Regions from separate parts of the Mesorhizobium sp. Cs1321R2N1 genome, predicted to be linked through region 1. Evidence: predicted binding sites of a transcription regulator. Region 1 holds the regulator's gene; each other region holds the start of a gene.

Region 1 (10,731 bases):
GACGGGGCGCGGTCACGCCAGTGGCCGTTATAGCGTGGCGGCAGGCCCTTGGCGCGTGCTGCCTCGCGCATCGCCTCGAGCTCGGCTGAAGTCTCGTAGCTGTAATAGGCCTTGCCCAGGCGCACCAGCTCCTCGGCCACCTCCCGGTGGCGCGGCGCGCGCTCGAATTGGGAGACCGAGTCACCATCCCACGACAGGCCGAGCCAGGTCAGGCCGTCCAGAATGGCCGATGTGGCCGCATCGGTCGAACGCTCGCGATCGGTGTCCTCGATGCGCAGCAGCATCATGCCGCCGGTGTGCTTGGCATAGAGCCAGTTGAACAGCGCCGTGCGCGCGCCGCCGATATGCAGATAGCCGGTCGGCGAGGGAGCAAAACGGGTGATGACCTTGTCGGGCATGGAACTCTCGGAAAACGTCTGAAGCTGAGTGCGGAGTGCGCGGACTTTCGCGCGTCGCGCGTTCATGTAGCATAGGGTGTCGAGGGCGCAAGGGGCAGACCCGATGACTGGACGAGGCCGAGGCTCGGATCGGGGCGAGGGCGCCATTGTCGGCGTCAGCGAGCGATCGCTGTTTGCGACGCCTCCTGCGATCCCGCTGCCATCGCCGCTCGTGGCTGCGCCCGCAACCCAGCCGCTGCAGGCGGATAGCCCGGCGCCAACTCCATCTCCTGCCGCACGCAGAATTGTGCGCGTGCGCCGGCAAATCGGCCTGGTATCCTTGCCTCGCCTGCGTCACGTCGTGGCCAAGGCGGCGGAGCTGGAACTCGACCGGGGCATCGCCTTCCTGCTGGTGCCGGTCTGCCTGGCCGTTGGGGCGATCTGCTACTTTTCGCTGGCGTCCGAGCCCGATTTTGCAGAGCCTGTCGCGGTCGTGGTTCTGGCGGCGGTCTGTGCATTCGTCTCGCGCTCCTGGCCGAAAACCCATCTGTGTTTCATGGCGGTGCTGTTGTGTGCGCTTGGCCTGCTTGCGGCGAAGGTCGAAACATGGCGAGCCGGAACCCGGATGCTGGGCTCGGAAATCTCGACGCAACTGACCGGCCGCGTGATCTCGCTCGAGGAGATGGAGAGCGGCCGCATCCGGCTGACCATGGACGTGATTTCGACCGCCCGGCCGAAACTGCGCTACGCGCCTGAAAGGGTCCGGCTTTCGGCACGCAAGATACCGCCCGAAATGACTGCCGGCTCGCTTGTCACAGGTTATGCCAAACTGCTGCCGCCGACCGGCCCGGTGCGGCCGGACAGCTACGACTTCTCCTTCGACAGCTATTTCGCCGGCATCGGCGGCAGCGGCTTCTTTCTCGGCAATCCAACGGTTGTCTCCGCCGAAGCCGGTGAGATACCGCTGCCGGCACGCGTGTTTTCAGGCATCGAAAATGCCCGCGAAGCCATCGCCGACCACATCAGGGGCAGCATTGGCGGCGCGGAAGGCGAGATCGCGGCGGCGCTGATCGTCGGCGTGCGGGCCGGCATTCCCGATGAAATCAACGAAGCGATGCGGCGCACCGGCATCTATCACATCATCTCGATTTCGGGTCTGCATATGGCGCTGGTGGCCGGCACCATCATGGGTCTGCTGCGCGGCGCCTTCGCGCTGTTTCCAGGCTTTTCCGCGCGCCGGCCGGTGAAGAAATACGCCGCCGCCGCCGCACTGTTTTCGATCGCCGCCTATCTCGTCATTTCGGGCGTCGTCGTCGCGGCCGAACGCAGCTTCATCATGCTGGCGGTGATGCTGATCGCCGTCTTGTTCGATCGCGCGGCGCTGACCATGCGCAATCTGGCGATCTCGGCGATCGCCGTTATCCTGGTTTCGCCGCACGAGGTCGTCGGCCCGAGTTTCCAGATGTCGTTCGCGGCAACCGCAGCCTTGGTTGGCGCCTATGCCGGCTGGGCCGACCACCATGCGGGAAAGACGAGGCCTCCGCCGCCAAAGCGATCCCTACCCGGATTTCTGACGCGAAAATTCCTCTTGGCGACAGGTGGATTGGCCATGACGTCCATCATCGCCGGCAGCGCGACGGCACTGTTTGCCATCTGGCATTTCCAGCGGGTGTCACCGCTCAGCCTGTTCGCCAATCTGGCCGTCATGCCGATCGTATCGATCGTGATGTTCCTGGCCGTCGCCAGCGCGTTGCTGATGCCGTTCGGGTTGGATTGGCCGGCTCTCTACCTCATGGGCAAGGGCCTGACAGCGATGATCGCCATATCGGCGTGGATATCGGAGCGCTCTCCGGTCGATGGAGTCGGACTGATTTCGCAGCAATCCGTGCTGCTGGTCACCGTCGCGCTGGTCATCGCGACGATGGCGACGACGTGGCTCCGGCTCACGGCGGTGCCATTCGCGCTTGCCGGTCTGTTGACTGTGTCGCACACGCGCGCGCCCGATGTGCTGATCTCGGAAGATGCGCGGCTGGTGGCTCTGTCGATCGGCAATGGCGAACTGGCCGTCAACCGGGAACGTCCGAACGAATTCGCAGCCGACAATTGGAAACGCGCTCTGATCTCCGAAACAATCGTCCTACCGGAAATGTTCGACAAGACGGACGGGCAATTCGATATTTCCGCTCCCACCGACCTGCCGCAGGGATCGCCGTTTTATTGCCGCGAAGGCCTGTGCCTTGCCAGGCACCCTTCCGGCGCGATCATCGCCTATGTCGAGGATCGCAAGAACACCTGGAAGGCCTGCGCTTTCGCCGACCTGATCGTCGTCAATGACGCGACCGCCTATGACGCCTGCCATAATCCGCTGGTTCTCGTCGTCACCAAACGCCAGCTCGCCCGCAAGGGGAGTGCCGCCGTTTTCTTCGATCCCCAATCGGCCACGACCCCGGCTGAGATCGAATTCGCCATCGACGGACCATACCGACCCTGGCACGAGCAGCGAAAATTCTCACGCGAGGCGAGGGGGCTGGCCCCCTATAAAAAGGCCGACAAGCCCGATGGTAAGCCAGTTCAGTAGCGCCTGATCAGCCCGACGAGCTTGCCCTGCACCTTGACCCGATCCGGTCCGAAGATGCGTGTTTCGTAGGCTGGATTGGCGGCTTCGAGCGCGATCGAGGCGCCCTTGCGGCGGAACCGCTTCAGCGTTGCTTCCTCCTCGTCGACCAGCGCCACGATGATTTCGCCCGGACTTGCTGTATCGGCATTGCGGATGATGACCGTGTCGCCGTCGAAGATACCGGCCTCGATCATCGAGTCGCCCTTGACTTCCAGCGCATAGTGCTCGCCGCCCATGATCATGTCCGGCGGCACCGAAATCGAATGCGTCTGATGCTGGATGGCATCGATCGGCACACCGGCGGCGATACGACCCATGACCGGGATGGACACGGCTGAAACAGCATCGTCGTCGTTGCCGGCCGCGGGCAGGCGCGAAGGCGCCGTCGCCGGCCTGATCTGGCGGCCGGGACTGCCTTGGCCAAGGCTGCCCTGGATGACGCTTGGCGAGAATTTCTTTGCCGCATTGAGGCCCGGCGCGATCGAGTCCGGCAGCCGCAGCACTTCCAGCGCGCGCGCCCGATTGGGTAGCCGGCGAATGAAGCCACGTTCCTCCAGCGCCGTGATCAGGCGATGGATGCCCGACTTGGAGGCAAGATCGAGTGCTTCCTTCATCTCGTCGAAGGAGGGCGGTATTCCGCTTTCCTTGAGCCGTTCGTGGATGAACATCAGCAGTTCATGTTGCTTGCGTGTCAGCATGGCGGCCCCCAAGGCATTGAACGAAAGGTCTGAACCAGAATCGAAAAAACAAACCCAGAACAAACACTATCCGTTCCAGTTGTGTTCCGCAACTGTTTAAAGTTTAATGAATTTGTTAACGCGTCTGAAGTTTTTTGCCGCGACAGCGGACTGCGGCCGACCCTTTCGGCGATCGGGAGGCATTGAAATCGTTTTGGTTAATGGCCTGTGGCCTATCCTCTGATAGGCCTTGGCATCAGTCTTTCGGAGGGCTCTTCGCGGGTGGATTGTACAATTTATGGATCCATTATTCGCGGAACGAAACGAAACCAAAACGCCAACGATTGGTAGCTTTGGGGCGGCGATGGATCCAGGCGTTTGGCCCACTCCGGCCAGCGCATGCCAATAGGCGTCGCGGAAGCGCTGAAGTCACCCGGAACCCGCTTTCAAACTGCCGGCGCGGGCGGCGTATTTGGTCGCGCCGCTGTCTTCGCTATGGACATAGACGTGCAGGGTATAGCCGATATGCGCCGTCATCAGCGCCTTGGCCCGCTCGACGTCACGATCGAGTGCAGCTTCCATGATCGCTGTATGGTGTTCGATCGCAATCGCTTCGCACAATGCCTCCATAGCCTCTTCATAACCGTCCTTCAGGCCAGCCGCGGCCCGCAATGTCGGCGCCAGGCCGAGAAAACGATGATGCCGTCGCAGCTGATCGGCGATGGTCGAGCGGAATCGCATGAGCCAATTGGAAGTCGCCGCGCTCAGCAGCGCCGCATGGAAAGCTTCGTGGTTCTCGTCCCATTTATCGACGGCCGCATCCGAAGGATCGTCGACCGCGGTCTTGCAACGGGAGAGCCGGTAGTGGGCGGTGACAACGGCATCCTCCCACTCCTTGCCGCCTTTTTCCATCGATTCGAGGAACAGGGGTATCTCGACCACCATCCTGGCGCGTGCCAGGTCCTCCAGTTCGGCCCGCGATACCGGAGCGACGGCAAAACCACGATTGCTGATGGCGGTGACCAGGCGTTCGGCCTCTAGCCGCGACAAGGCTTCGCGCAACGGCGTCCAGCCAACACCATAGGTGCCGCGCAGCGCACTCAGCTTGAGCGGGGCCCCGGGCATGAGGCGCGTCGTCAGGATATCGCGCCGCAACAGCTGATAGGCTGCCTCCGTCTTTGTGGAGATCGTTTGATCCTGCATCGCGGTCCATCCATCGTCTGCCAAAGAAAATTATATATGATGTGGGGGCATGGCAAGAATTATATATAATGTTTGACACGGGCCGACGGACTGACCATGATCGCCGCAGTAGCCGCGCTGCAAACGGCGTCGATCAAATCTGGGAGGGAAATGATGTTGAAGTCGAAATCCGCTTGGCTGTCGGGTTTGTTCTTGGCCGGCGCATTGATGGTGAGCGCCGGCAGTGCCGCCGCCGATCAAATCCGCATCGGCATCGCCAATTTTGGCGAGCATCCGCAATTGAACGCGGCCATAGCCGGCTTCAAGAAGGCGCTGACGGACAATGGCTTCGTCGATGGTAAGGACGTCGTCTATACGGAGAGCCATACCAATTTCGATGCATCGCTGGTGCCGCAGATGATCGCAAAGCTGCAGGCCGAGCAGCCCAAGCTGATCTACACCATCACCACGCCGGTCTCGCAGATCGCCAAGAAAGCGCTCGCGGGCTCCGGCATTCCGATCGTCTTTGCCGCGGTCACCGATCCGGTGGCGGCCAAGCTCGTGCCGTCGTGGGACTCGGGTGATGAAGGCATGACTGGCGCCACCGATCTTCAGGATGTTGCCGCGGTGATGGCCTTCACCAAGAAGCTGTTGCCAAACGCCAAGCGTTTTGGTGTGCCTTACAATCCCGGTGAAGCCAACGACGTTGCCCTGATCGAGAAGATCAAGGCGGCGGCACCGGCCGCCGGTTTCGAGGTCGTGGAAGTCGGCATCGACAACGTCAATGACATTCAGCAACGCATCGCCTCGCTCGCCGGGAAAGCCGATGTGATCTACGGACCGACCTCGAACCTGATCCAGCCGGCGATCGCCGCTGTCTCCGCCGCCGCGCGCCAGGCCGGCATCCCGGTCGTCAACGCCGATGACAGCGCGGTCCGCAACGGCACCGTGCCGGCGAGCTTCGCGGTCAATTATACGCAGGTCGGGATCAACGCCGGCAACATCGCGGCCGAAATCCTCAAGGGCAAGGATCCCAAGACGATCGCACCGTCACGCCCGGCCTACAAGGACCACATGGCGTTGATCTCGCGCAAGGCGATGGCTGCGTTCGGCATCGAAATACCGGCTTCGATGGCCGATTGCGGCTGCATCGTCGACTGACATCGGCGCTGTGAGGGTGACGGCGCGGGCGCTGTCACCACAAGGTCAGGGAGGAACGATGCTCGAGATCCGATCCGCGCGTAAGGTATTCTACAAGGGCCAGGCTGACGAGAAGATCGCGCTGGACGGTCTCAGCCTGTCGCTGGCCACAGGCGAGTTCGGCATCGTCATCGGCTCCAACGGGGCCGGCAAGAGCAGCATGCTCAACGCCATTTCCGGCGCTCTGATCCTCGATTCCGGCCAGATTCTGATCAATGGCGCCGATGTGACTGGTATGCCGGTGCACAAGCGCGCCTCGAGACTGGCTCGCGTATTCCAGGATCCGATGCGCGGCACCGCCGCCAGCATGACGGTTGCTGAAAACATGCTGCTGGCTGATTTGCGCAGCAGCAAGCGCACCTTACGCCAGGGGCTGAACGCCACCCGCCTTGCGTCCTACAGGGAACGCCTGTCGATACTGGGTCTCGGCCTTGAAAACCGCCTCGACACACGCGTCGACCTGCTCTCGGGCGGGCAGCGGCAATCCTTGTCGCTGATCATGGCGGTCGGCGGATCGCCTGACTTGCTGCTGCTCGACGAACATACCGCGGCACTTGATCCGCGCACGGCCGAGATTGTCATGCAGGCGACGGTGCGCGCCGTCAGCGCGCTGAAGCTGACGACTTTGATGGTGACCCACAACATGCAGCACGCCGTCGACTATGGCAGCCGCGTGATCATGCTCGACGCGGGCCGCGTCCTTCTGGAAGTTAGCGGCGAGGAGAAGGCGAGGGTCACGGTTATCGATCTGATCGGCCATTTCTCCGTCAAAACCGACCGCATGTTGCTGGCGAGCTGATCACCATGGGTTTTGTTCAGGACATTCTCGCCAGCTTCGTCGCGATCATGCCGGTCACCATGGCGCAGAGCCTGATCCTGGCCTTTGTCGTGCTCGGGATCATGATCCCGTTTCGCATGCTGAATTTTCCCGATCTCACCAGCGAAGGCGCTTTTCCGCTGGGCGGCTGCGTCTGCGGCGTTCTCCTTGCCGCCGGCGCATCGCCGCTGATGGGCATCGCCGCCGCCCTCGTTGTCGGCTTCGCGGCGGGCTGCTGTACCGCGTTCATCCATCTGCGCTTCCGCATCCACACGCTTCTTGCCGGCATCCTGATGATGACGATGCTCTACAGCATCAACCTTCGCATCATGGGCAAGTCCAACCTCTCCGTGTTCGGCTCGCCGACGGTGTTCGACTGGGTGCCGTTCGCGCGGCCGGGTTTTCCCGCCAGCAAGATCGTCGTCGCTGGCCTTCTCGCGCTTATCGCCTTCATGCTGCTCTACATGTTCTTCAGGACCGAGAAGGGCACGGCCGTGCGCGCCGTGGGCGCCAATCCTGACATGGCCGAGGCGCAAGGCATCAATGTCTGGGCCGCGACCATAGGCGGTGTCGGGTTGGCGAGCGCGTTTTCGGCGTCAAGCGGCGCGCTGATGGTGCAGTCGCAGGGATTCGCCGACGTCAATATGGGGCTGGGCATCCTCATCAACGGCCTTGCCGCGCTGATGATCGGCGAGGCCGTCGTCGGCAAGCAGACGGTCTGGCGGCAGCTGCTGGCGCCTTTCGCCGGCGCGATCATCTACTACCAGCTGGTGTCGTTCTGCCTTGCCGCCGGCATGCCGCCGCCCGACCTGAAGCTTGCCACGGGCCTGTTCGTGCTGGCCATGCTCGCCTTGCCCAGTCTCAAGCGCAGTCGCGGGCCGGCGCCAGCACGCGAAGCGATCCGTGAATAGCTCGTAAACCCCAAGCCCCCCAAGTCCCCCCAAACCCCACCAGGGCGTGAATAATCAGGGATGTCACAAATGATGCGCGCAATTCCCGATCTCGCAGCCGTCGAAGCCATGGACGCGGCGGACCCGCTGCGCGCCATGCGCGACCGCTTCATCTTGCCGGAAGGCGTCATCTACCTCGACGGCAATTCGCTCGGGGCCGCGGCGCCCGCCGTCTTTGACGAATTGCAGAAGGCAGCGACGCAGGAGTGGGCGCAGGACCTGATCCGTGCCTGGAACACAGCCGGCTGGTTCGACATGCCGGTCGCGCTTGGCGACCAGCTGGGACGCCTGATCGGTGCGGCGGCCGGCCAGACGGTGGTCTGCGATACGACCTCGATCAACATCTACAAGGTGCTGCATGCCGCACTCGGCATGCGGCCGGAACGTTCGATCATCGTCGCCGAGGGCGACAGCTTTCCGACCGATCTCTACATGGCCGAAGGCGTGGCCTCGACGCGACCCGGCACCGTGCTGCGGCTCGAGGGCGTCGACGCGCCGACCATTGAGGAACTGATCGACGAGCGTGTCGCGGTCATCCTGGTCAACCATGTCAATTACAAATCCGGCCAGCTGCGCGACATGGCGGCACTGACATGCAAGGCCCACCAGGTCGGTGCGCTCATCGTCTGGGATCTCTGCCATACGGCCGGCGCCTTGCCGGTCGAGCTCGACAGCGCCAATGCCGATTTCGCCATCGGCTGCACCTACAAATATCTCAATGGTGGTCCGGGCGCGCCAGCCTTCATCTACGCAGCCGAGCGTCATCACGACAAAGTCCGGCAGCCGCTCAGCGGTTGGTGGGGCCATGCGCGGCCCTTTGCCTTCGAACAGGGTTATGCGGCCGGCAGCGGCATCCGCCGGTTCCTGTGCGGCACGCAGGCTGTCTTGTCGATGCGGGCGCTGAAGGGGGCACTGGACCTTTGGGACGATGTCGACATGGCGGTGGTGCGCAAGAAGAGCATCGCGCTCACCGATCTGTTCATCCAACTCGTCGAGACCAGATGCGGCGCCTACGGCCTGGAGCTGGAAAGCCCGCGCGACGGCAATGCGCGTGGAAGCCAGGTTTCATTCCTCCACCCCAATGGCTACCAGGTGATGCGGGCACTGATCGAGCGCGGCGTGATCGGCGATTTCCGTGCGCCGTCGACGATCCGCTTCGGATTCACGCCGCTCTATGTCGGTTACACCGATGTATGGCAGGCGGTCGACGTACTGGAAGATATCCTGCGCACCGGCGCCTGGAAGGATGCGCGCTTCGCGGTCAAGACGGCGGTGACCTGAACAGTCGTCAAACAAGGGTTCAGAGCCGGGTACGGACGTTCCAGAGTTCCGGAAACAGGACGACCTCGAGCATCTTCTTGAGATAGGAGGCGCCCGATGTGCCGCCGGTGCCACGCTTCAGGCCGATGATGCGTTCCACTGTGGTGACGTGGTTGAAGCGCCAGCGGCGGAAGTAGTCCTCGAAGTCGACCAGCTTCTCGGCCAATTCGTAGAACATCCAGTAGCGCTGCGGATCGCGGTACACCGTCTGCCAGGCGACCAGGACTTCTTCGTTTTCCGTCCGCGTCTCGCGCCACTCCGTGCGCTTTGCGTCCGCCCCAATGTCGAAGCCGTTGCGCGCCAGAAGCAGCAGCGCTTCATCGTAGAGCGACGGCTCGGCCAGGATTGCCTCCAGCTTGGCGTTGAGGTCCGGCCGGTGCTTGTGCGGCCCGAGCATGGCGAGGTTACGGTTGCCGGCCATGAACTCGATGGCGCGATACTGCCAGGATTGGAAACCCGAGGACTGGCCGAGCGAGTCGCGGAACTCGGTGTATTCGCTGGGCGTCATCGTGCGCAGCACGTCCCAGGCATTGTTCAACTGCTCGAAAATACGGGCGACGCGCGACAGCATCTTGAAGCTCGGCTCGAGCCGATCGGCACGGATCGAACGGATCGCAGCACCGATCTCATGCAAGGCGAGCTTCATCCATAATTCCGATGTCTGGTGCTGGATGATGAACAGCATTTCGTCATGCGCCGATGACAGCGGCGCCTGCGCGTCGAGCACTTTCTGCAGTTGCAGATAGTCGCTGTAGGACATGCGTTCCTTGAACGACATCTCAGCGCCTTCGGACGCCGGATCGTAGGGCTCGCTCAATTGATCTTCTCCGTGCGCAGCCGGAAGCGCTGGATCTTGCCGGTCTGGGTCTTGGGCAGGGCGGCGATGAATTTGACCGATCGCGGGTATTTATAGGGCGCGATGGTTGCCTTGACGTGCTCCTGCAGGCGCTTGACGGTCATCGCGTCTGGCGAGACACCTTGCACCAGAACGACATGCGCCTCGACGATCTGGCCGCGCTCGCCATCGTCGGCGCCGATGACCGCGCATTCGGCGACATCGGGATGCGAAAGCAGCGCCGCCTCGACCTCGGGTCCGGCGATGTTGTAGCCGGCGCTGACGATCATGTCGTCGGAACGCGCGGCGAAGTGGAAGAAGCCGTCCTCATCCTGCGTGAAGGTGTCGCCGGTGAGGTTCCAGCCGTCGCGCACATAGTCCTTCTGCCTGTCATCGGCCATGTAGCGGCAGCCGGTTGGCCCGCGCACCGCCAGCCGTCCGGTCTCGCCACGCGGCACCTCGTGCATGTCGCCGTCGACGATGCGGGCCTCATAGCCGCCGACCGGCTTGCCGGTCGAAGCCGGCTTCCTGTCGTCAAAGCGGTTGGAGATGAAGATGTGCAGCATTTCGGTGGCGCCGATGCCGTCGAGGATCGGCTTGCCGGTCTTTCGCGTCCACTCTTCGAAGACCGGCGCCGGCAAGGTCTCGCCGGCCGAAACGGCAACACGCAGCGATGACAGATCGGCGCCTTCGTCCATGGCCTTCAGCATGGCCCGGTAGGCGGTCGGCGCGGTGAAGGAAATGGTCGCTTTGTAG
Region 2 (10,731 bases), on a different contig from region 1:
GCGGCCGAGCGCGGTCAGGCGCTGCAGGCGCAGTTCGAGGATGGCGCGCGCCTGTTCCTCGGACAGATTGTAGGTGCCGTCCTCGTTGATGCGGTGGCGCGGATCGTCGATCAGAAGGATCAGCGATTCAACGTCACCCGAAGGCCAGCGCCGCTCCATCAACTGCTCGCGCGCCGTCTGCGGATCCGGCGCGGTGCGGATAAGCTTGATCACTTCATCGATGTTGGCGACGGCGATGGCCAGACCAACCAGCACATGGGCGCGGTCGCGCGCCTTGCGGAGCAGGAACTTTGTCCGCCGGCTGATCACCTCCTCGCGGAAGGTGACGAAGGCCGTCAGCATGTCGGTCAGGTTCAGCAGCTCCGGCTTGCCGCCGTTTAGCGCCACCATGTTGGCGCCGAAGGACGTCTGCAGCGGCGTGAACCGGTAGAGCTGGTTGAGGACAACGTCGGCAACGGCGTCGCGCTTGAGCTCGATGACGACGCGATAACCCTGACGGTCGCTTTCGTCGCGGATGTCCGAAATGCCCTCGACGCGCTTGTCGCGCACCAGTTCGGCCATCTTCTCGATCATCGACGCCTTGTTCACCTGGTAGGGAACCTCGGTGATGATGATCGATTCGCGGTCGTTGCCGCGCTGTTCGATGTTGACCTTGCCGCGCATGACGATGGAGCCGCGGCCGGTGGAATAGGCGCTATAGATGCCGGAGCGGCCAAGCACGATGCCGCCGGTCGGGAAATCGGGGCCTGGAATGATCTCCATCAGCGCCGGCAGATCGATCGCCGGATTGTCGATGACGGCAATGGCGGCGTTGCAGACTTCACCGAGATTGTGCGGTGGGATGTTGGTGGCCATGCCGACGGCAATGCCGCCCGAGCCGTTGACCAGCAGATTGGGAAAGCGCGCCGGCAGAACCTTCGGCTCGGTGTCCGAAGCATCATAAGTGTCCTGGAAATCGACGGTGTCCTTGTCGATATCCTCCAGAAGTTCGTGCGCGACCTTGGTCAGGCGCGATTCGGTATAGCGCATGGCCGCCGGCGGATCGCCATCGATCGAGCCGAAATTGCCTTGCCCGTCGATCAGCGGCACGCGCAGCGACCAATCCTGCGCCATGCGCACCAAGGCGTCATAGATCGAGGCATCGCCATGCGGATGGTATTTACCCATCACGTCGGCTACCGGACGCGCCGATTTCACATATTTGCGATTCCAGTGGTAGCCGCTCTCATGCGCCGCATAGAGAATGCGGCGGTGCACCGGCTTCAGGCCATCGCGCACATCCGGCAACGCACGGCTGACGATCACGCTCATGGCGTAAGAGAGGTAAGAACTCTGCATCTCCTCGATGATGGAGATGGGTTCGATGCCGGTGGGCCCGCCGTCGGCGCCGCGCGGTGTCTTTTGGTCGGTCAAATCGTATCACAATCTAATCAGGAATCACTGCCCGCTTATATAGGAAGCACGGCCGAAACTCCAACGTTCACGGCACTTTTCCAGTGTCATTTTCGGTGGTAATTTCAAAAGGATACCGCTAATTGCGACGATATGGCCATTATGCTTTTCGCCGCCGCCAAGGCAAAAGCCGGCAATGGACCAACTCCCCAAGCAAAAAGCCGCGATCACCATGAATTGGAGCCTATGGCTGCCTTTCCGGCGCTGAGCGGCTGGCAGGCCCGGGATCTCAATGGTGATCTGATCGCGGGCGTGACACTGGCCGCGACCGCTATTCCCGAACAGATGGCGACAGCCAGGCTCGGCGGTTTTGCTCCCGAGCTCGGCTTTTTCGCCTTTGTCGCCGGTTCGGTGGCGTTTGCCCTGTTCGGCGCCAATCGCCACCTTTCGGCGGGCGCGGATTCGACGATCACGCCACTGTTTGCCGTGGGCCTCGCCATGCGGGCCGATCATGGACTGATGCCGCGGGTGTGACGCGATTTTTCAGCCGCGGCCCGCGCGCCTGGCGCGAGAGCGGCCCGGCGTCTCGCCCATGACACGCCGAAACCGGCGATTGAACGTCGACAGATCGTTGAAGCCGGCCTCGAAAGCAATTGCCGAGATGGCATCGTTGGACGTGCGCAATCGCACCGCCGCGCGATGCAACCGGGTCCTGAGCAGGTACTGATAGGGCGTCATGCCGGCGACCTGCCGGAAGGTGCGCAGGAAATGATAGGGACTGGTCGCGGTCTCATCCGCCAACGCCGGAAGCGAGATCGGCCCGTCGGCATCCAGTTCGATCCGCCGCACCGCCTCGGCAACCCTTTTCTGGTCGCGGCGGCTTGGATCGCACCCGGCATGCGTGTCGCCGGAGAGCGTTGCCACGGCGGCACCCGCGACGCGCAGGGCGAGTTCCTCGAATGCGTCCGTGTCGGCCATGTCGCGCGCGGCTTCCGCCTCGGCCAGCAGCGGCGCCAAGGCCTGTAACGGCGGCAGGCGTGGCGCCGCGAAGCTGAGCGTCCTGGCGCCCGGCACGTCGGCCACGATCCGGTCCATATAGGCCGACCCGAAATGGAAGGAGAGGCAACGGTCGCCATTGCCATGCTCGTGCCCGCATTCGTAGCATGTGCCGGAATTGCCGAGCAGGAGGCTGCCTGGCGCGAGCACTGCCGTGCCTTGCTGCGCGCGGTAGCGGAACGAGCCGCTGGTGACGGCCGCAACGCAGAAATCCCGATGCGCTTCCTCGAATGGCCGATCGCCGGCGCTGGCCGTGCAGATTACATCCGCCACGTGCCAACCGGGTCCGGATGCAAGGGTATCCGCGGTCGCCGTCATGGCCGAAATATAGCAATTTTTCCCAAGCCCAGAACCCTGCCAGCACTTATTCTTGGCGGTCTCCTGACAAGAAGAGGCCGCTGCCATGTTCGACCAATCCTCATTTGCCGAAGCCTTGCACAGTCCCGGACCGATGGAAGGGCTTGCCGAAAAACTGAACCTTTACGGCCGCTTCGTCGGTGCCTGGACGTTTGACGCCTCGCGCCATCTCGAGGACGGCACGGTGCTGACCGGACGTGGCGAGGTGCATTTCGGCTGGGTTCTGGAAGGCCGCGCCATCCAGGATGTCTGGATCCTGCCCGCACGTGACGCCGGCCCCTCGCCGTCGCTCGGCAAATGGACCTTTTACGGCACGACGCTGCGGGTCTATGACCCCGGCGTCGACGCCTGGCACATTTTCTGGAGCGACCCGCGCAACCAGTATTTCAGCCGCCAGTTCGGCCGCGCCGAAGGCGACACCATCGTGCAGGTCGGCGCCGATGACACCGGCTCCTCCGTGCGCTGGAGCTTTTCGCGGATCACGGAGAATTCCTTCCGATGGCTTGGCGAGCGCTCGCACGACAAGGGTGCGACATGGCGGTTGGAAGTCGAGTTCCTGGCACGGCGGATGGCGACAAGATGAGGCTGTAATACATTGTAAGAATGGAGGAAAACATGTGCGATCATGTCTCGATAGGTGTCCGCGACGCCCAATGTACCAGATGCGAAAGGGCCTCGTGACCATGGCGATTTCTTCGTTTCTCACTGCTCTCGTATCCGAAGCTCCCACAGCCGACCGAGCGAAAGACATGGACCTCTATGGATGGCTGATCGGAAGCTGGGAAATGGACACGGTCCGCCACCTTGACGACGGCATGATCCAGAAATGGACCGGTGAATGCCATTTCGGCTGGGTGCTCGGAGGCCGTGCGATTCAGGACATCTGGATCAGGCCCAGGCGCCCTGCGCGGCCCACTATGTATGGCACGACTTTGCGCATCTTCGATCCTGGGATCGGTGGCTGGCACATCATCTGGAATGATCCGCTCAACCAAGATTACTCGCGCCAGATCGGGCGGGCCGAGGGTAAGGACATTGTCCAGATCGGCGAGGACTCGCGCGGTCTGCAAACTCGATGGCGTTTCACCGAGATCACAGCCAACAGCTTCCATTGGATCGGCGAGGAAAGACCTTCCGAGAGCGACCCTTGGCAAATCACCTATGAACATTTAGCCCACCGGACGAAGCGCGTCGCCTGAATCCGTTTCGACGTGCGCCATACCGCATCGAAGTCTCCGGCCCTCCGACAGTTCCCACCGACCGGGCTTTGCTCTACCAATGCGGGTACGGGCCTGGCCCGGTGGGAGGGTCAGCGATGCCGAGTTTCGACAGCCTGTTCAATGCCTTCGTCACCATTCTCGTGACCATCGATCCGCCCGGCCTGGCGCCTCTGTTCCTGGCCGTCACACGCGGCATGAATCGCGAGGAGCGCAGCCAAGTTTCCGTCCGCGCCTCGATCATCGGTTTTCTGGTGATGGCGCTGTTTGCGCTGGCCGGCGCCTCTATCCTGTCGGTGTTCGGCATCACCCTGCCGGCGTTCCGCGTCGCCGGCGGGTTCCTGCTGTTCTTCATCGCCTTCGAAATGGTCTTCGAGCGCCGGCAGGACCGTAAGGAGAAGATCGGCGACGTCGCCATCACCAAGGACATGATCCACAACATCGCCGCCTTCCCGCTGGCGATCCCACTGATCGCCGGGCCTGGCGCGATTTCAGCGACGGTGCTGCTCTCCGGCTCGTTTCAGGGCTTTGCCGCGCAGGCGGCCCTGGTCGGCATCATTTTCGTCTGCCTCGTCATAACCTATCTGGTGTTCGTGCTGTCGGAACGCATCGACCGCATCCTCGGCCAGACCGGCCGCTCGATCCTGACCCGCCTGCTCGGCGTCATCCTGGCGGCGCTGGCGGTACAGTTCGTGGCCGATGGCATCAAGGCGTTGATGGCCGGCTGAGCGGTATAACGCTCATCCTACTTCGCCGCCGTATCGACGATCTCGAAATCATGGGTAAGCGTGGCCGTCTTGGCCATCATGGCGGAAGCCGAGCAATATTTGTCGATCGAAAGATCGATCGCGCGCTTGACCTTGTCGCGCGACAGCGCACGGCCCTTGACGATGAAATGCATGTGGATGCGGGTAAACACTTTCGGGTCGGTCTCGGCCCGGTCGGCGTCGAGTTCGACCACGCAGTCCTCGACCGCCTCGCGCCCCTTCTCGAGGATGTGCACGACGTCATAGGCCGAGCAGCCGCCGGTGCCGATCAGCACCAGCTCCATCGGGCTCGGTCCCGGCGTTTTGCCTTCCGGGCTGGACGCCGTGCCCAGCACGACCTTGTGGCCGCTGCCGGATTCGCCGACAAAGGTGCGCTCCTCGACCCATTTGACACGTGCCTTCATCGCTCCGTCCTTTCAGTCGTCGATCGCGCCGACTGTCGGCTCAAAATCAACAATGCAAAACCCCGAAAGTCCGTGCAGGACCCTCGGGGCATCTCAAGCAACAAGCATTCGCCGTTTGGTATGGCTTCCGATCAGAACGGGATCTCGTCGTCCAGCTCGCGCGACGAGCCACCGCCACCGCCCCCTTTGGAACCGCCACCGCCGCCACGGCTAAAACCTTCGTTCGGGCCCGACTGGCCGAAATCCGAGCCACGGCTGCTGCCGCCACCGCTGTAGCCGCCGACCTGACCGCCCTCACCCTGGCCGCGCGCGTCGAGCATCTGCAGTTCGCCACGGAATTTCTGCAGCACGACTTCGGTCGTGTATTTGTCGGCACCGGTCTGGTCCTGCCATTTGCGCGTCTGCAACTGGCCCTCGACATAAACCTTCATGCCCTTCTTCAGATATTGCTCGGCCACCTTGGCAATGCCCTCATTGAAGATGACGACGTTATGCCACTCGGTCTTTTCCTTGCGCTCGCCGGAATTCTTGTCGCGCCAGCTTTCCGATGTGGCGATGCGGATGTTGACGACCGGCTCGCCCGAATTCAGGCGGCGGATTTCAGGGTCCGCGCCGAGATTGCCGACCAGAATGACCTTATTGACGCTACCCGCCATGATATTTCTCCGCGCTCATCCGAAACAAATTTTTGTCGCAGCACCTTACAGGCTACCGACGTCGGCCGCCTGCCAAGGCTGGCTTTTCCCACAAGGTTTTTGTTCCCTTTTCGTTCCTATATGCACCGCCGCTGATTGTCAAGGAATGGCAGCAATGCCCGAACGAAACATATGGGTCTCAAAACAGCGCTTGCCAAATCGATAAGTATCGACTTATGTTTTTGTCATGATCGAAGCAGAGATTTTCCGCGCCCTGGCCGACCCGACGCGCCGCGCCGTCTTCGAGCGTCTCGCGGCGAGCGAGATGAGCGTGTCGGAACTGCGCAGCGGCCTGACGGTATCGCAGCCGGCCGTCTCCCAGCATCTGGCGGTGTTGCGCGGCGCTGGCCTGGTGGTCGAGCGGCGGGCCGGCCGCAACGCCTATTATCGCGCCGATCCGCAGGGACTTGCTCCGCTGCTCTCCTGGATTGAACGCTATCGGACGTTCTGGCCGGAACGCATCGAAAAGCTGAAGGCCGTTTTGAAGGACATGGACCAATGAAAAACGGTGGATCAATGAAAGACGCAAACCAAACCAAGGTCGCTCCAGATGCGCTCGAATTCGAATACGACCTTGCCGAGCCGCCGGAAAAGGTTTGGCGGGCGCTGACGGTGCCGGAATTGCTCGCCGCCTGGATGATGCCCAACGACATCAGGCCGCGGACCGGCAGCCGCTTCGCCTTCGCCGGGCCTGACGCGCCGATCGAATGCGAGATCCTCGACGCCGAGCCCGAGCGCCTGCTGCGCTATTCCTGGCGCGAGCAGTCCGACGATGCGGCGCACCCACTCGACAGCACCGTCACCTTCACACTCGCCCGTACGGTTTCCGGCGGCACGCATCTGCGCATCGTCCATGACGGCTTTGCTCGCAAGGCGATGCCTGCCGTGGCCATGGCGGGCGTCGGCTGCCGGCTTTCGCTGTGCGGGGCCGGAAAGCCTATCGCCGCGAACACACCACGCCTTCTGCTGTCGCGCGCGGCCTGAACACGGAAATTCGGAGAAGAGAAATGAGTGGTGTTGCCAGCCTTGTGCCCGATGGTGATCGAGCAATCGAGCCGCGGCGAACGTGCCTTCGACATTTTTTCGCGACTGCTGCGCGAGCGCATCGTCTTCGTCAACGGCGAGATCAACGACGACGTCTCGGCGCTGGTCTGCGCGCAGCTTTTGTCGCTGGAATCGGACAATCCCGAGAAGGAGATCTCGCTCTACATCAACTCACCTGGTGGCATGGTGACCAGCGGCTTCGCCATCTACGACACGATGCAATATATCAGCTGCCCGGTCTCGACCGTGTGCATGGGCTTTGCCGCATCGATGGGATCGTTCCTGCTGATGGCAGGCACGGCCGGGCGCCGCATCGCGCTGCCGAACGCCACCATCCTGCTGCATCAGCCGCTGGGCGGCTTCCAGGGCCAGGCTTCCGACATCCAGCGGCACGCCGAACGCATCGGCCAGACCAAACGCCATATGACCGAACTCTACGCCCAGCATTGCGGCCGCAGCTATGAAGAGGTCGAGCGCACGCTCGACCGCGACCATTTCATGACGGCCCGCGAGGCCCAGGCATGGGGCATTGTCGACCATGTTTTCGACACCCGCAAAAAGGCGGCGTAGGACCAGGGTCAGATTAGATCCTGCTGCTTGTCGAAGATTTGACGATACCGGTCTGGTTCCGGTGGCGGTAGGTCCCTATAAAAGGGGGATGACCGGCACTCATCGATCCACATCGCACCGCGCCACAGCCGCCATGGCGCTCGCCATCGTCGGCCTTGCGTCCAGTTCGGCACTTGCCGACGACGCTTCGTCGTCAGCGCAAAGCGCCCTGCCCGGCGTAACCGGCGACTATCGCATCGCCAAGCCGGCCCCGGTGCCCGAACCCGACGACGCGCTCCCCAGCAGCGGCAATGGGCAGTTCAAGATCGGCAATACCGATGTCAGGATTTCCGGCAGCATCACCGTCGATGTCGGAGTTGGCGGGATCAAGCCGCCCAGATAGGCAGAGATCGGGGCCCGCGAACTCAAGCCCTCGCCCAAAAAGAACAGCCCCGCCGTGCCTTGGGCAAACGGACGGGGCTTTTTTGGATTTTTAATCCATACTTGCCGGGAGTGTACTGCCGGCGTTTGAGTTCGGATGCTTCGCGGCATTCAGCCGACGATCCGACCAATAGTCTCTGATTTTGAGGGATACGGCAGGTCACGGTTTGTCGGGTGGCGCAAACGCCTGCCTCTGGCACTTATGCCTGCCGCGGCTCCAGTGACAACTGAAGCCCTGGGGGACTATCCGGTGGCGTCATGCTCCGCTCCTGTGTCCGTTGCGACATCGTCGTGGCGAAGCGCAAATCGCAAATGCCTGCGGCGTCTCGCAGGCCACCTTGGGGCGGCGAGGCCATCGAAAGACGGCCGGCTTCGCTGACTTCCGAAGACTGCTCCCGTGAGTTGGCCGCGTCAACCATCAATAGCCGGTTACGGAAAAATGTGATCACCGGGAGGTTACGTCCAGGTCAGTTTCCGCACAGCTTTGTCAGGAGCGTGTTCGGCCTTTGTTCTTTCCGCTTGCCCCTTTGCGCGAAAGACGGTTAAACGACTTCTGTCGGGAGTTGCGGCGTCTCTCGACGTGGCGGCAAAAAGACCTACATAGGGGATGGCTGGGAAAACCCGCCAATCCCACGAATTCCAGATCTGAGGCGGCGACCGGCGATGGCCGACCATAAATTCCTTTCCATTCGCGGGGCGCGCGAACACAATCTGAAGAACGTCGATCTCGACCTGCCGCGTGACAGCCTGATCGTCATGACCGGCCTGTCGGGCTCCGGCAAATCGTCGCTGGCCTTCGACACCATCTATGCCGAAGGCCAGCGTCGCTATGTCGAGAGCCTCTCGGCTTATGCCCGGCAATTCCTCGAAATGATGCAGAAGCCCGACGTCGACCAGATCGACGGCCTGTCGCCGGCTATCTCCATCGAGCAGAAGACCACGTCGAAGAACCCGCGTTCGACGGTCGGCACCGTCACTGAAATCTACGACTATATGCGGCTTCTGTTTGCCCGTGTCGGTGTGCCCTATTCGCCGGCCACCGGCCTGCCGATCGAGAGCCAGACGGTCAGCCAGATGGTCGACCGGGTACTGGCGGTCGAGGAAGGCACGCGCCTGTTCTTGCTGGCGCCCATCGTGCGCGGCCGCAAGGGCGAATACCGCAAGGAACTGCTGGAGTTGCAGAAGAAAGGGTTCCAGCGCGTCAAGGTCGACGGCGTCTTTTACGAAATCGCCGACGTGCCGGCGCTGGACAAGAAATACAAGCACGACATCGACGTCGTCGTCGACCGCATCGTCGTGCGCGGCGACCTTGCCACGCGTCTCGCCGACTCCATCGAGACGGCGCTGAAGCTGGCCGAAGGGCTGGCGGTGGCCGAGTTCGCCGACAAGCCGCTCGACGCTAGCCAGACCGGCGAGGATTCGGTCAACAAGTCGAAGAACGAGACGCATGAGCGCATCCTGTTCTCGGAAAAGTTCGCTTGCCCGGTCTCCGGCTTCACCATTCCGGAAATCGAGCCCAGGCTGTTCTCCTTCAACAACCCGTTCGGCGCCTGCCCGACCTGTGACGGTCTCGGCAGCCAGCGCGCGATCGACCCCAACCTCGTGGTGCCCGACGAGAACGTCTCGCTGCGCGACGGCGCCGTCAGCCCGTGGGCGAAATCGACCTCGCCCTATTACTCGCAGACGCTCGAGGCGTTGGGCAAGGCGTACGACTTCAAGCTCGGCGACAAGTTCAAGGATCTTTCCGCGCAAGCCCAGGAGGCGATCCTGCGCGGCACCGGCGAACGCGAGATCACCTTCCAGTATGATGACGGCCTGCGCTCCTACAAGACCACCAAGACCTTCGAAGGCGTCATCCCCAATCTCGAACGGCGTTGGAAAGAGACCGAATCCGCCTGGATGCGCGAAGAAATCGAGCGCTTCATGTCGGCGACGCCCTGCCCGGTCTGCAAGGGCTACCGGCTGAAGCCCGAAGCGTTGGCGGTGAAGATCGCCGGCAAGCACATTGGCGAGGTGACGGAACAGTCGATCCGCAACGCCGACAAGTGGTTCACCGACCTGCCGGCGCAGCTCAACGACAAGCAGAACGAGATCGCTGTCCGCGTCTTGAAGGAAATCCGCGAACGCCTGCGCTTCCTCAACGATGTCGGGCTCGACTATCTCACTTTGTCGCGCAATTCCGGCACGCTGTCGGGCGGCGAAAGCCAACGCATCCGGCTGGCCTCGCAGATCGGCTCTGGGCTGACCGGCGTGCTCTATGTGCTGGACGAGCCGTCGATCGGCCTGCACCAGCGCGACAACACGCGCCTGCTCGACACGCTCAAGCATCTGCGCGACATCGGCAACACGGTGATCGTCGTCGAGCATGACGAGGACGCCATCCTGCATGCCGACTATGTCGTCGATATGGGCCCGGCCGCCGGCATCCATGGCGGCGAGATCATCGCCCAGGGCACGCCGCAGCAGGTGATGGCCAACCCCAATTCGATCACCGGCAAATATCTGTCGGGCGCGCTCGAAGTGGCAACGCCTGGCGTGCGCCGCGAAGCCAAGAAGAACCGGCGGCTGAAGATCGTCGGCGCGCGCGGCAACAATCTGAAGAATGTCACCGCCGAGATCCCGCTCGGCACCTTCACCGCCGTCACCGGCGTGTCGGGTGGCGGCAAGTCGACCTTCCTGATCGAGACGCTGTTCAAGGCGGCCTCGCGCCGCATCATGGGCTCGCGCGAGCATCCGGCCGAGCATGACCGCATCGAGGGGCTGGAATTCCTCGACAAGGTCATCGACATAGACCAGTCGCCGATTGGGC
Region 3 (10,731 bases), on a different contig from region 1:
CATGGCTCCTCGAAACACCTTCTACATGGGAGCTGATCCGCTCTTGGGCACCGAACGAACAAGGAGCTGCTTTGTTCCTGATGCGTGGAGCGACAGTAGGCGCGCGAAGCAGCCGGGGCTGGCCTGCCCTTGAGTGGTCTGCCAATGCAGGTGCCCTCAGCGCTCTTGGTGAGAGCATATCTTTCCTCTTCTGCAGCGCGCCAGTGACCGGAAGGGCCGGCTTGACCGCCGGACTCTGATGATCGCAGCCAGGGAACAAGCAAAACTGCCCTGCGTTGGATAGCCAATGGAGCAGCTTCGATCAGATTTGGCGGCGATGGCTCAGCCTGGTTACTGGTTGGCCGTCGTGCTTTTGTTGATCCCTTACGCAGTGGGCGTGTTCTTGCTGGTCAGGACCTGCCACTGCCTTTGACTTGGTCGGCCGGCCTTGAATTGCTGAGCGCCACGGCAACAGGGCAGCCGCGCTATTGACCGAATTGGCACAGACCATGTTCGTATTCGCGTGACGGGCGGCGTGGGGTCTTCTTGACGAGCTATCCGCATCACATCCGAAGAGCCACCTCACTCTCTGTCACATCGTGCGGATTTGTCGAGGTAACCTGCGTCCTGCTGGCGCTATGCCGCCTGTGCAGGCTCATTGAGGTCGAAATCGACAATCTGGCCTCGGCTGACCGCAGCTCTTGCAATGAGCGTGGCCAGTTCATAATCAGAAGCGAGGCAACCCCGGAAAACTGTGCGTATCGCGACGACGGCCGCCGATACCGAAAGCGGCCAAGATTTGCCTCTCCTGCACTCAATATAGTGCTGGATGAGATAGTCCAGATCGCGGTGCTTTTGGCTCATCGCAGCCTCCTTTCCTCGCGAATGTACAGGAACAGAACTCGCCCGCACTTAGATTTGTTAATGGCTATGAATTTTTGCCCAGGAATAATCAGCCAAGGTGCTCGGCCACGGACAAGCTCGATCCTCTGATCGGAACCTCACATCTCTGCTGGCTTCCGGGTTGTGCCTTCAGCGCGACGTAATCGCCCCACTACTCAAGGCACGGCTGCCCTGCTCCAACAGACGAGACGCGACAGCCCCGACCGCAAGTTTCGGACCGCACCGTGGGAACACAGCGTCGCTCTGCTGGTTTGGTCACGAACGATGGCAGTGATCCGAAAGAGAATGTCAATGCGTTCTGCCACGGCTGCAACTGCTTGGAGCGCCTCATCCAGCATCGGCTCCTGTCTATGACCGATGGGCTCGCATCACTGGCAAAAGCGATCGGCCGCGGTAGCGCGATCCTGTTTGTCGGAGCGGGTGTGTCGATCAGCGTTGGGCTTCCGTCCTGGGAAAAGCTGATCGAGCAGATGGCAAAAGAACTTGGGATCGATGAGGAGTTTTCGATGCGGCGCGACCGTTTTCAAACTCTGGCCGAGTACTATCGGATAAGGCACGGCAGCATCGGACCACTGCGCAGCTGGATGGACAGAAACTGGTCCGTCGCCAGGGACCGCATTGAGACATCGGAGTTGCATCGCCTCATTGTGATGCTCAATTTCCCCATTATCTATACCACGAACTACGACCGTAACCTGGAACTGGCTTTCGAAATATACGGTCAGCGATACGTCAAAGTGGCCAATGCACGCGATGTAGCGCAAGCCCGGCAGGGGGTCACCCACATCGTGAAATTCCATGGCGACTTCGACGATGATTCGTCGCTTGTCCTGACCGAAACGGACTACCTCGATCGGCTTTCCTTTAATTCCCCACTCGATGTGCGGTTTCGTGCCGATGCACTTGGCAGCACGATCCTCTTCATAGGCTATAGCCTTTCCGACCCGAACATCCGGTTGCTGTTGCACCGCCTTTGGCAAACCTGGCATCGATCCGGCTATGAAAAAGATCGTCCTCCCTCGTTCATCTTCATGGCGAGCCGAAACCCCGTGGAGGAGGCGGTGCTTGGACACTGGGGCATTTCGGCGGTCGTCGGCGAGGTCGATGATCCGCAGACTGCCCTGGTGAACTTTCTCAGGCAGCTGGTGGAGGCGGTCGGGGAGGAGGCGAAATTTGGACGGGCGGACCCCGGTGGAACGATGTCCGCCCGGCAGACGAATGGAGCCACCGGCTCGGGGGGAAGTTAGGCGGCCCTCTTGAACGAGCCGCGAGAGGCAGAGAATTCCGTCCGAAATTTCAACATCAATTTCGGTCCGCAGCATCCACTAGGAGACAGTCGGATATAGGCGCGGACGTATATTAAGTATGCGCTGAATTGGTTCAGCCGTTTACCAAGCTCCGCATCGAGGGCTGTATGCTGCCCCGAGTAACGTCGACCGTCGCAAGGGTGACGGGCAGCTTGAACCGTCGTGGCCAGCGCTGCCCGGATTCAAATAAAGCACGCCATCCACTGTCTCCATCCTCGGCACATGCGAGTGACCGGACACGACCAAATCGATGCCCTGGACAACCGGATCGATCTGCAGCGTCCGGAGATCATAGCTGGCCAATTGGGGAACCTTTGGCAGCGCGCGACCTTTTCCATAGTCGAGACCAGAGGAGGAACGAGTGGCAAATCTTGGAAGACTTGCGATCGCTATGCTGGGAGTCCTGGCTTATCAAAACCGCGACAAGATCGCAGAGATGATCCGTGGGGCGGGAGAGCGCGATCCAAACAATCCGCAAGGTGGGATTTTGGACCAGGTGTCCAAGGGCGTTTCCGGCACCGCGCTCGGCGATCTTCTCGACCGTTTTAGAAATGCAGGTGCAGGCGCGAAAGTGGACTCTTGGGTTGGCACCGGGCCAAACGAGCCGATCGAGGCTCACGAGGTGGAAAGGGCCATTGACGTGCAGACGCTGGAAGCTCTTTCGAGGCAGACTGGCCTTTCGCGCGAGGAGCTGATTGCGAGGATCACGAGGGATCTGCCGGATGCCATTAACCAGATGACCCCAAACGGCAACCTGCCAGCTGATCACCAAACGAGGGCTATCGCTAAAGCGGCATTGCTGGCATCATGAGTAGGCCGGCACCAGCCTCGTCTCGCGCAATGGCAGCGCCATGGTGAAATGCAGGCCCTCCCGAAGATAATTCAGCTGGATGCTGGCATCGCATTGCACGGCCACCACCTTCTCCAGCAGCGTCGTGCCGAAACCGCGCCGTGTTGGCGGCTCTACGTTGGGGCCGTCCAGTTCCTTCCAGTGGAGATTGACGATCCGCGCGTCGCCCGACCTGCCCACTGACCAGCGCACGTCGAGCCGACCGAGCGGGCGCGAGAGCGCGCCGAACTTGGAAGAGTTGGAGGCAAGTTCATGGAATGCCATTCCGACTGGGATCGCAATGTCGGCGATCAGCGAGACCTCGGGGCCTTCGAGCACGATGCGAGGCGTGTCGCGCGTCTCGTAGTGGCGAAGCTCCCGCTCCAGCAGTTTGTGCAATGAAACTGTCTGCCAATAATCGTCGGTCAGCATGGAGTGAGTGTCGGCCAGAGAGACGATCCGGGCCGAGAAGTCTCTCATGAAATCCTCGATGTTGCCGCTCGACTTGGCGGTTGCTCCCATCATAGCACGCACATTGGCAAGTGTATTCTTGACGCGATGATGCAACTCGCGGATGAGAAGCTTCTGACGGTCTGCAACCTCCTGTTTCTGTTCGATATAAGATTTGACTTCGAGCTGGCGGGCGCGGGCGCGCAGCGCCGAACGTACGGAATTGGTCAGGCTCGACGCCAGGAAGGGTCTCTCCAGTACGATAAGGTAGCGATCGAGAAAGGCCAGCCGCTGGTCGAAATCGGTCCCGCGCATCACCAAAAGCACGATCGGAAAATCCGACCATGCCGGCTGCTTTTCGACCCATGCCGCAAGGCGGCTTCGGTCCGCGTTGATCAGCGCCTCCTCGGCAACCACCAGACACTGAGCCTGATCCAGCAACGGCAAGGTGTCCTCTAGTGACGTGCAGATGTGCGCGTGGATCTTGCTCGCCGCCAAAATCGAGGCGGCAATCTGGGCGTCGCGTCCGACCGGAGTAAGCACCAGGACGGAGGTCTCCGCTGGACTCACGATGCCTTGTCCTTGAGCAGGTCGGACTGCTTGCCCTCAAAAAATGGCACGCCAGTCAGGATGCCGCGAAACTCCTCCAGCGGCACGCCCGCGGTAACGCCAGTGCCGCTGATCTTGAACTCGCGGATCGTATCCTCGTGCGGACCGACACGCTTCTTGACCACCGAGATGGCGCGGCGTAGGCGCCCGCCGCTTTCGAAGAACCGCAATAGCATGATGCCATCGCAGAGATACGTCATGTCCACCGGCGCGGCCATGTGGCCGATCAGGCCGTGATTGGCCAGAAGCAGGATGGTGACCACGCCCTTCTGGTTGAGGTAAGTCAGGATTTCGTGCATCTGCAGCAGCAGGTGCTGCTCTTCCGACATGGCATTGAGATACCCGGTGAGGCTGTCGATGACGACCATTCTCACCTCCGATTGCTCCACCCCCGACTGGATGCGCGTCGACAACTCACCAGGCGAAAGCTCGGCCGGATCGATCTGCTCCAGCAGCAGCGACCCGTCGTTGGTGTAACCGGCAAAATCCATGCCCAAGCCAGCCGCCCTGGCGAGGAAGATGCGCTTGGTTTCGTCGAACAGCAGCACCAGCACTCGCTCGCCGCGCGCGAGTGCTGCATGGGCGTAGGTGCTGGCGATGCTCGACTTGCCGATGCCGGAAGGCCCCATCAGCAACGTGCTTGTACCGCGATCGAGACCGCCACCGATCAGTGCGTCCAGGGAGCTTTTGCTTGTCGCCGGCGTGCCGTGCGCGCCCAATTCGTGCTCGGAGGCGACAAGCCGCGGAAACACCACGACGCCACCGACCCGGATGGCGAAGTCATGGAAGCCACCACGGATCTGCACACCGCGCATCTTAATGACGCGCAGGCGCCGCCTTTCGCCGCCATAGGTCGGCGACAGCTGCTCCATTCGGATAACGCCATGGCTGATCGAATGCAGGTTGAGATCGTCATGCTCGGCAGTTAAGTCGTCGAGCAGCAGCACGGTGGCATTGTTGAGCAGAAAGAAGCTTTTCAGCGCAAGCACCTGCCGGCGGTAGCGCAAGGAGCCTTGCGACAGCAGCCGAATCTCCGACAGCGAATCGAACACCACCCGGGCCGGCTTTATGCGTTCTATCTCGGCAAGGGCCGACTGCACGGTTTCGCCAAGCTCCAGGTCGGACGAATGCACCAGCGTCTGCAACTGAGAGGGGTCCAGGCTGAGCTCGGGCGGCACCAGTTCGAGGATCTCGATGCCGTTCAGGTCCCAGCCATGGCGGTTGGCGACCGACAACAGCTCGCGCCTGCTCTCCGAGAGTGTGATATAAAGGCATGTCTCGCCGTTGCGAGCGCCCTCGATCAGGAACTGCAGGCCGATCGTCGTCTTGCCGGATCCAGGCCTGCCCTCGACGAGATGAGAGCGGAACTTCGCATAGCCACCTCGAAGGACGTAATCGAGACCTTCAACGCCGGAAGCGACTGGCGACGCATCGTCTTCTCTGTCCACGTTAGCCCTCGCGTTTCGTGAACACCGTAACGGACCCGCGTGCCGATGGTTCCGCAGCCGGCTGCGCTCCACGACGGCCGGTCAACTCTGGCCTGCCGCTTTCGCCGGCGGCGGCCCGGTCTTGACGTCGACGATCAGGGGCGGCTCTTCAAAGACGCGCCGGTGACGCATCAAACGGGAGGTGATGAAGACTGACGCACCGCCTGAGTCTGGCGCGCGGCGCGCGGCCACTAGCGACCTCAAGGCCTCCAAGAAAGGTTTGAGGCCAGGCGGTCAGTGGAAACTACTGCTGCGTTTGTTGCCGGCTGACTTCAGTCGGACTCCCTCTCGGCAAGACTTCACATATATTCCTGCAAAGGCGTGTAGTCAGGGAAGATCGTTTGCCTATGAGCTTGTAGAGACCCAGAAGTTCCGATGCTGCGCGGCGCACGAGTTCTCAAGCCCGTTTGGATGGAGCTGGAGGTTCGATCGACGTATACGCGCCAATGCGGTTGGCCTCCGCCGTTGCGGCGTTGGCCGTAGTCCAGTCTCTAGACCTGTTGCTGAGCGACTGCGCTAACGGCACAGCCGATGTCCGCGTCATCCACGTGCGAAGATCGAGCGTGAAGGTAGCCGACGTTATCGAGCGTAGCTCCCCTACAGTGGGCCCCGATACGCTGGCTGCACGCGTGGGCAAGCTCAGGGCCAAAATGAAGGCGGCCGAGATCAGGAAGGCGAATTGAAGGGCTTTCAGAAAGTCGTAGCCATCCTCATCCCAAAGGGTGGGCTGGGAAGGATGCAGGCGACGATCTGATCCCTGCTCCTTCGTCAATGGTCCGCCAGACGACGCCGTCCCGCAGCCTAAGCATTCACGGCAATCATGCACAGCGAAGTCCGTTAACGATAGTGCCGATTTCGCCGAGGCTCCCGCTCGTGGGGCAGTCGCAATGGTGCGCCGTCAAAGTGACGCGCTGCGCCGTCTCCAGCGTTGAACGGCTAGCGCGGGAGGTTCGGTTAGAGTTTCAGCTTAGCCCTTAACGCATCGATGCGCTTGGATGCCTCGGCCTTACTAAGCCCTTGTTCGAAGCTCGCGGCGTCATCGGCCTGCTCACTCAGGGTCTTCAAGTATGAGGCTTGCGATGGCGTCATTGGATCGTCTCCACTAACCCATTCATCAGGGTCCTTGTCAATATTGGCTGAAACATCAGCATTGTCGGTTAGGTTCTGCATTTGAGGTCTCCTGTCTGAGCAGGAGAGAATGTCTCTGATCTCCTTTTGTTCCGTAAGGGAATTGTCACGAGCCGCGGTTCTCGACAAGATAGCCAGCCCTGAGGGGCGCGCTGGATGGGCGGCGATCAATCCATGCATTCATCGGCGGCGTCGGCAATTCCTACCCGTCATTGGCACAGGGGTGCTCGGCCTGATGGAGGCAACGGGGCAGAGACTTGCGATTTCACGCAACCAAGTCAGTTTGCCGGCATTAATATCAGGAACGCGCCGGAGGAGTCTATGCTACACTATAGCGTGCCCCGGGAACTTGAGATCGGTGACGAAGTCACCTTGACGGGTACGGTCAGCACGATGCTGCCTAGCGGACGCGCCAAAGTAAACATTCCATCGTATGACCGACCCTATTCGGTTGACCCTCCACCTAAAACCCGTGCTGGAGATAAGGTCGTTCTTGTTGGAGACATCATCCGCATCGATCGCAAAGCCGACAAGTTGACGGTGCGGACTGACTGCGGCGGCGTGATCACCGTCGGACGCTCGGCGATTACCAGGCTGAGAAAGCACCGGCCTTCCTCCCACTGACGCTCACCGCCGGAGAGCGCGCCCACAATGGTCTGCCGCGCAACTCGCCAGGTGGTTAGTCGAGAGCGCTGCTTTCCTATTTGGGTTCACCACAGCGGTCGCCGAGTCGGCGCTTCGGCCGAACCGGTGAACACGTGATCGGAATGCCGTGAAGGCGGGATATCGGAATGGGGAGGAAGTTGACAGCATTTGCGGTCATCGATGCTGTCGCCAACCTCGCCTATGGCGAGACGCCCAAGATCGCCATTTCTGAATCGGTACGGCCCGTCGCCCCGGTCAGCGACGGGCCTACCCGCACTTTGGTCAATTATAGACCTTGATGATCTTGCGGGTGCCCGGGTCCACGAGAACTGTCCGGTTGTGGACCACGACATAGCGGTACTTGACGTTGGGAACTTCGCGAAGCTCGACGGTGTCGGGAAGCGCGGCGCCGACGCTGAGTTCGACGCCGGGGACTTCCACGGACGCGAGGGGCTGCTTGTGGACGTACTCCTGAATGACGGTGTCCTGTTCAGGCGCGATAACGACGTCCTGGGCTGCAGCGACGCCGACACCGGCAAGGAGCAGAAACGAAGCAGCGGCGGCGGTGAAATCCATTCTCATGTGACAGCCTTCCTGTGAGCTCGGGCATAATCACCCCGGACCCAACGTGTCCAAATCCGAAACGTTCCGAGCCCGCACCTAGGTCCGATTTCATCCCGGACTTTGGGCTTGGAATGATGCTGAAAAGGTCTGCGTTCAGCAAAACCAGGAACCGTCACATGACTGGCGCCGTTAACCGCCGCAAATTTGGAGAAAGCGTCATGGAAAAAAGTGTTGGCCAGGCACGCTGGTTACTGGCACCGGTCTTCGCGATGGCGATTACTCTCCTGGCAATCGGCGTAGCTCTTGGATGACGAGGGCGGCCAACGGGATCCGCGCAGCTATGTCCCTTCCTGCGCGGATAGGGCTCGCCCGCTGCTCGCAAGTGTGGCGTGCGAGCCCTCTAACCAGCACTCATCGCGCGATTTCTGGAGGGTGGCTTACTTCGACCCGGAAACCGCTCCGTGCGGTTTGAGCGCGGCAGCGGATGAGCACGGGCCTGAGTCTTTGTACGCGGACTTGGCTTGGTACATCATAGGTTAGCGACAGATCGTGCGCTGTGCCGCATAAACGCGAGGTCAGCGGGCAATGCTCCGCTGCTTGGGAGACCATCGCACTCTCGCTCGTTTGGAGACGCTTGATGCTTGACCGGCCCATTCGCACGGACACCTTCTACCCCAATGATCTGGATACGCTCCGTGCGGTCTTCGACGCAATGTGCCAGGAGTTTGACGTTCTCCCGGACACCGCGGCAGCACATTCCGTCGCGAGAGAGCTGATCAGGCTTTTCCAGACCGGGATGACGGAACCGGCCATGCTGATGATTGCCGTGCGCGCGCGTTGGCAGGGCGATTGGAAAACGGAAGACAGCAACGCTGCCTGACGTTGACGGTCAGGTGCGCACAATCGCTCTGAAGCCCGGATTTCTCAATAGTCGGGCCCCCAGTCAAGTTCGATCCAGGCTGGCGCGTGATCGGTTGGCTTGTCGTGTCGTGCTGGAACATCGAACAATCCAGATAGTTCACCACTAATGGAACAAACCAGGCATGACAGCCACGCCAGTCACCCGAACACCGAGGCCGAAGATGTGCTGATCGTCGGAGGCGGGCCGGGGGGACTGACCGCGGCCCAGTATCTTGCCCGCTTCCGCCATCGCGTGCTGGTGGTCGATGCCGGCGATCCCCGTGCCGCCCTGATCCCGATGAGCCATAACTGTCCGGGCTTTCCAGAAGGGATAAGTGGCCCCGATCTTCTGGATCGGCTCCGACGTCACGCGAGCTTGTACGGAGCAACCGTGATGCGGGGGCAAGTCTTTTCGCTGGTCTCTGGCGACGGAGGCTTTAACGCTGAGACCTCGATCGGCACAATCCGCGCGCGTAAGGTCTTCCTGTCGACCGGAATTATCGACACGACGCCCGTTTTGCCTCGCATGGCGGAGGCAATTGCCGCAGGTGTCATTCGGCTTTGCCCGGTGTGCGACGCATACGAGGTGATCGACCGGAAGATAGCGGTCGTCGGGCAGGGCGACAGAGCCTTGCACGAGGCCATTTTCCTTAGCCGATTCACGCCACACGTAACGATGCTGGGGACCCACGCATCGGATTTTTCAACCAGCACGCGCCGCGCGGCCGGCGAAAGAGGGATACTCATCCGTCACACTCTCGACAAGCTCAGCCCGGCTGCTGACGGGTGTGCGGCGATTTTGCACGACGGAACGACATGCCGCTTCGATGCAGTCTATGCGGCATTGGGGTGCAAGGTGCGCTCCCAGCTCGCCCTGGGCCTCGGCGCGAGATGTTGCGCGGAGGGCTACGTCACGGTCGATGAGCACCAGCAGTCGTCCGTCGACGGCATGTACGCGATCGGTGACGTTGTAAAAGCGCTGAACCAGATAGCCGTCGCATTTGGACAGGCTGCCATTGCCGCGTCACATGCCCATAGAGAGCTTACCGCCTAAGCCGTTTCAGCCGGCTACAAACTCTTTGTCTGGCGGAACAAGCTGTCGCCAGGAAGGTTCGACACGGCGGGCAACCGAGCAAGACAGTTCCTGGCAGGCATTGGCATGGCGTTCGACAGAGATGGACCGAAGCTCTCGACCGTGCTGCTTGTCGCCGCGTTGGCGGCACTTGCCGGATACAACCACGTCCGCGCCAAGAGTGCGCTCGCCGGCCGGGCGGCGCACGGGCGTTTGATGGAGGTTGACGGTATACGCTTGCATTTTCTCGAAGCCGGCACTGGCATGCCGCTCATTCTGTTGCATGGAAACGGATCGATGGCGCAGGATTTCAAGTCGAGTGGCATCTTCGATCTGGCGGCAAAGACCTATCGGGTGCTCGCATTTGATCGACCGGGCTTCGGGCGAAGCACGCGGGCGCGGGGCCGGCGGTGGTCTGCCCGCGACCAAGCCGATCTCATACATGCCGCCGCCGGCAGGCTGGGCATCGAGAAATATCTGGTGCTTGGACATTCCTGGGGCGCTTGGATAGCCCTCGAACTGGCGCGCAGGCATTCTCCTTCGATTGCCGGCATCGTGCTGGTCTCCGGCTATTATTATCCGCCCCCGCGGCTTGATCTTGCGCTGGCCGCACTTCCGGCTTTGCCGGTCGCCGGCACAGCGTTTCGCCACACCTTGCTGCCGCCGCTTGTGAGGCTTGCCTGGCCGTGGGCGATGCAGAAGATCTTTCACCCGGCGGTTGTCGCTGCCGACTTCGCCGCTCGCGCAAAAGAGGTCGCCAGCCGCCCCTCCCAACTGCGCGCCGTGTGCTCGGAGTCGGCATCGATGCTGGCCGCGGCCCTGCTGACGAAGGCCAGCTACAGGGATATTGCCGTGCCG

The links. Region 1 encodes LexA, which represses DNA repair genes until DNA is damaged. Its sites were predicted from a motif close to TGTTCNNNNTGTGTTCNG; they were not measured.
Region 2: uvrA (excinuclease ABC subunit UvrA) is a predicted target of LexA. The motif match lies at 8,419-8,436, and genes of this name have one in related genera.
Region 3: O7A61_RS02035 (DUF3072 domain-containing protein) is a predicted target of LexA. The motif match lies at 6,770-6,787, and genes of this name have one in related genera.

Annotation. Positions count from the first base shown of each region.
Region 1 is NZ_JAPYKP010000003.1:67,575-78,305, reverse strand. It holds gene gltX (glutamate--tRNA ligase) at 1-398, opposite strand, end outside; gene O7A61_RS01575 (ComEC/Rec2 family competence protein) at 502-2,955, shown strand; gene lexA (transcriptional repressor LexA) at 2,949-3,692, opposite strand; gene O7A61_RS01565 (GntR family transcriptional regulator) at 4,101-4,874, opposite strand; gene O7A61_RS01560 (ABC transporter substrate-binding protein) at 5,028-6,014, shown strand; gene O7A61_RS01555 (ABC transporter ATP-binding protein) at 6,073-6,852, shown strand; gene O7A61_RS01550 (ABC transporter permease) at 6,858-7,781, shown strand; gene kynU (kynureninase) at 7,854-9,101, shown strand; gene kynA (tryptophan 2,3-dioxygenase) at 9,121-9,957, opposite strand; gene O7A61_RS01535 (AMP-binding protein) at 9,954-10,731, opposite strand, start outside.
Region 2 is NZ_JAPYKP010000018.1:36,870-47,600, forward strand. It holds gene gyrA (DNA gyrase subunit A) at 1-1,413, opposite strand, end outside; gene O7A61_RS07590 (SulP family inorganic anion transporter) at 1,639-1,926, shown strand; gene O7A61_RS07595 (helix-turn-helix transcriptional regulator) at 1,936-2,766, opposite strand; gene O7A61_RS07600 (hypothetical protein) at 2,852-3,388, shown strand; gene O7A61_RS07605 (hypothetical protein) at 3,555-4,004, shown strand; gene O7A61_RS07610 (MarC family protein) at 4,121-4,750, shown strand; gene O7A61_RS07615 (OsmC family protein) at 4,768-5,193, opposite strand; gene O7A61_RS07620 (single-stranded DNA-binding protein) at 5,325-5,849, opposite strand; gene O7A61_RS07625 (ArsR/SmtB family transcription factor) at 6,076-6,390, shown strand; gene O7A61_RS07630 (SRPBCC family protein) at 6,387-6,872, shown strand; partial or broken gene O7A61_RS07635 (ATP-dependent Clp protease proteolytic subunit) at 6,896-7,502, shown strand; gene O7A61_RS07640 (hypothetical protein) at 7,591-7,884, shown strand; gene uvrA (excinuclease ABC subunit UvrA) at 8,586-10,731, shown strand, end outside.
Region 3 is NZ_JAPYKP010000004.1:45,290-56,020, forward strand. It holds gene O7A61_RS02000 (heme-binding protein) at 1-3, opposite strand, end outside; gene O7A61_RS02005 (hypothetical protein) at 616-843, opposite strand; gene O7A61_RS02010 (SIR2 family NAD-dependent protein deacylase) at 1,233-2,129, shown strand; gene O7A61_RS02015 (hypothetical protein) at 2,271-2,402, opposite strand; gene O7A61_RS02020 (YidB family protein) at 2,551-3,000, shown strand; gene O7A61_RS02025 (sensor histidine kinase) at 2,995-4,038, opposite strand; gene O7A61_RS02030 (ATPase domain-containing protein) at 4,035-5,525, opposite strand; gene O7A61_RS02035 (DUF3072 domain-containing protein) at 6,519-6,734, opposite strand; gene O7A61_RS02040 (DUF1236 domain-containing protein) at 7,620-7,919, opposite strand; gene O7A61_RS02045 (hypothetical protein) at 8,078-8,212, shown strand; gene O7A61_RS02050 (hypothetical protein) at 8,539-8,781, shown strand; gene O7A61_RS02055 (NAD(P)/FAD-dependent oxidoreductase) at 8,929-9,855, shown strand; gene O7A61_RS02060 (alpha/beta fold hydrolase) at 9,997-10,731, shown strand, end outside.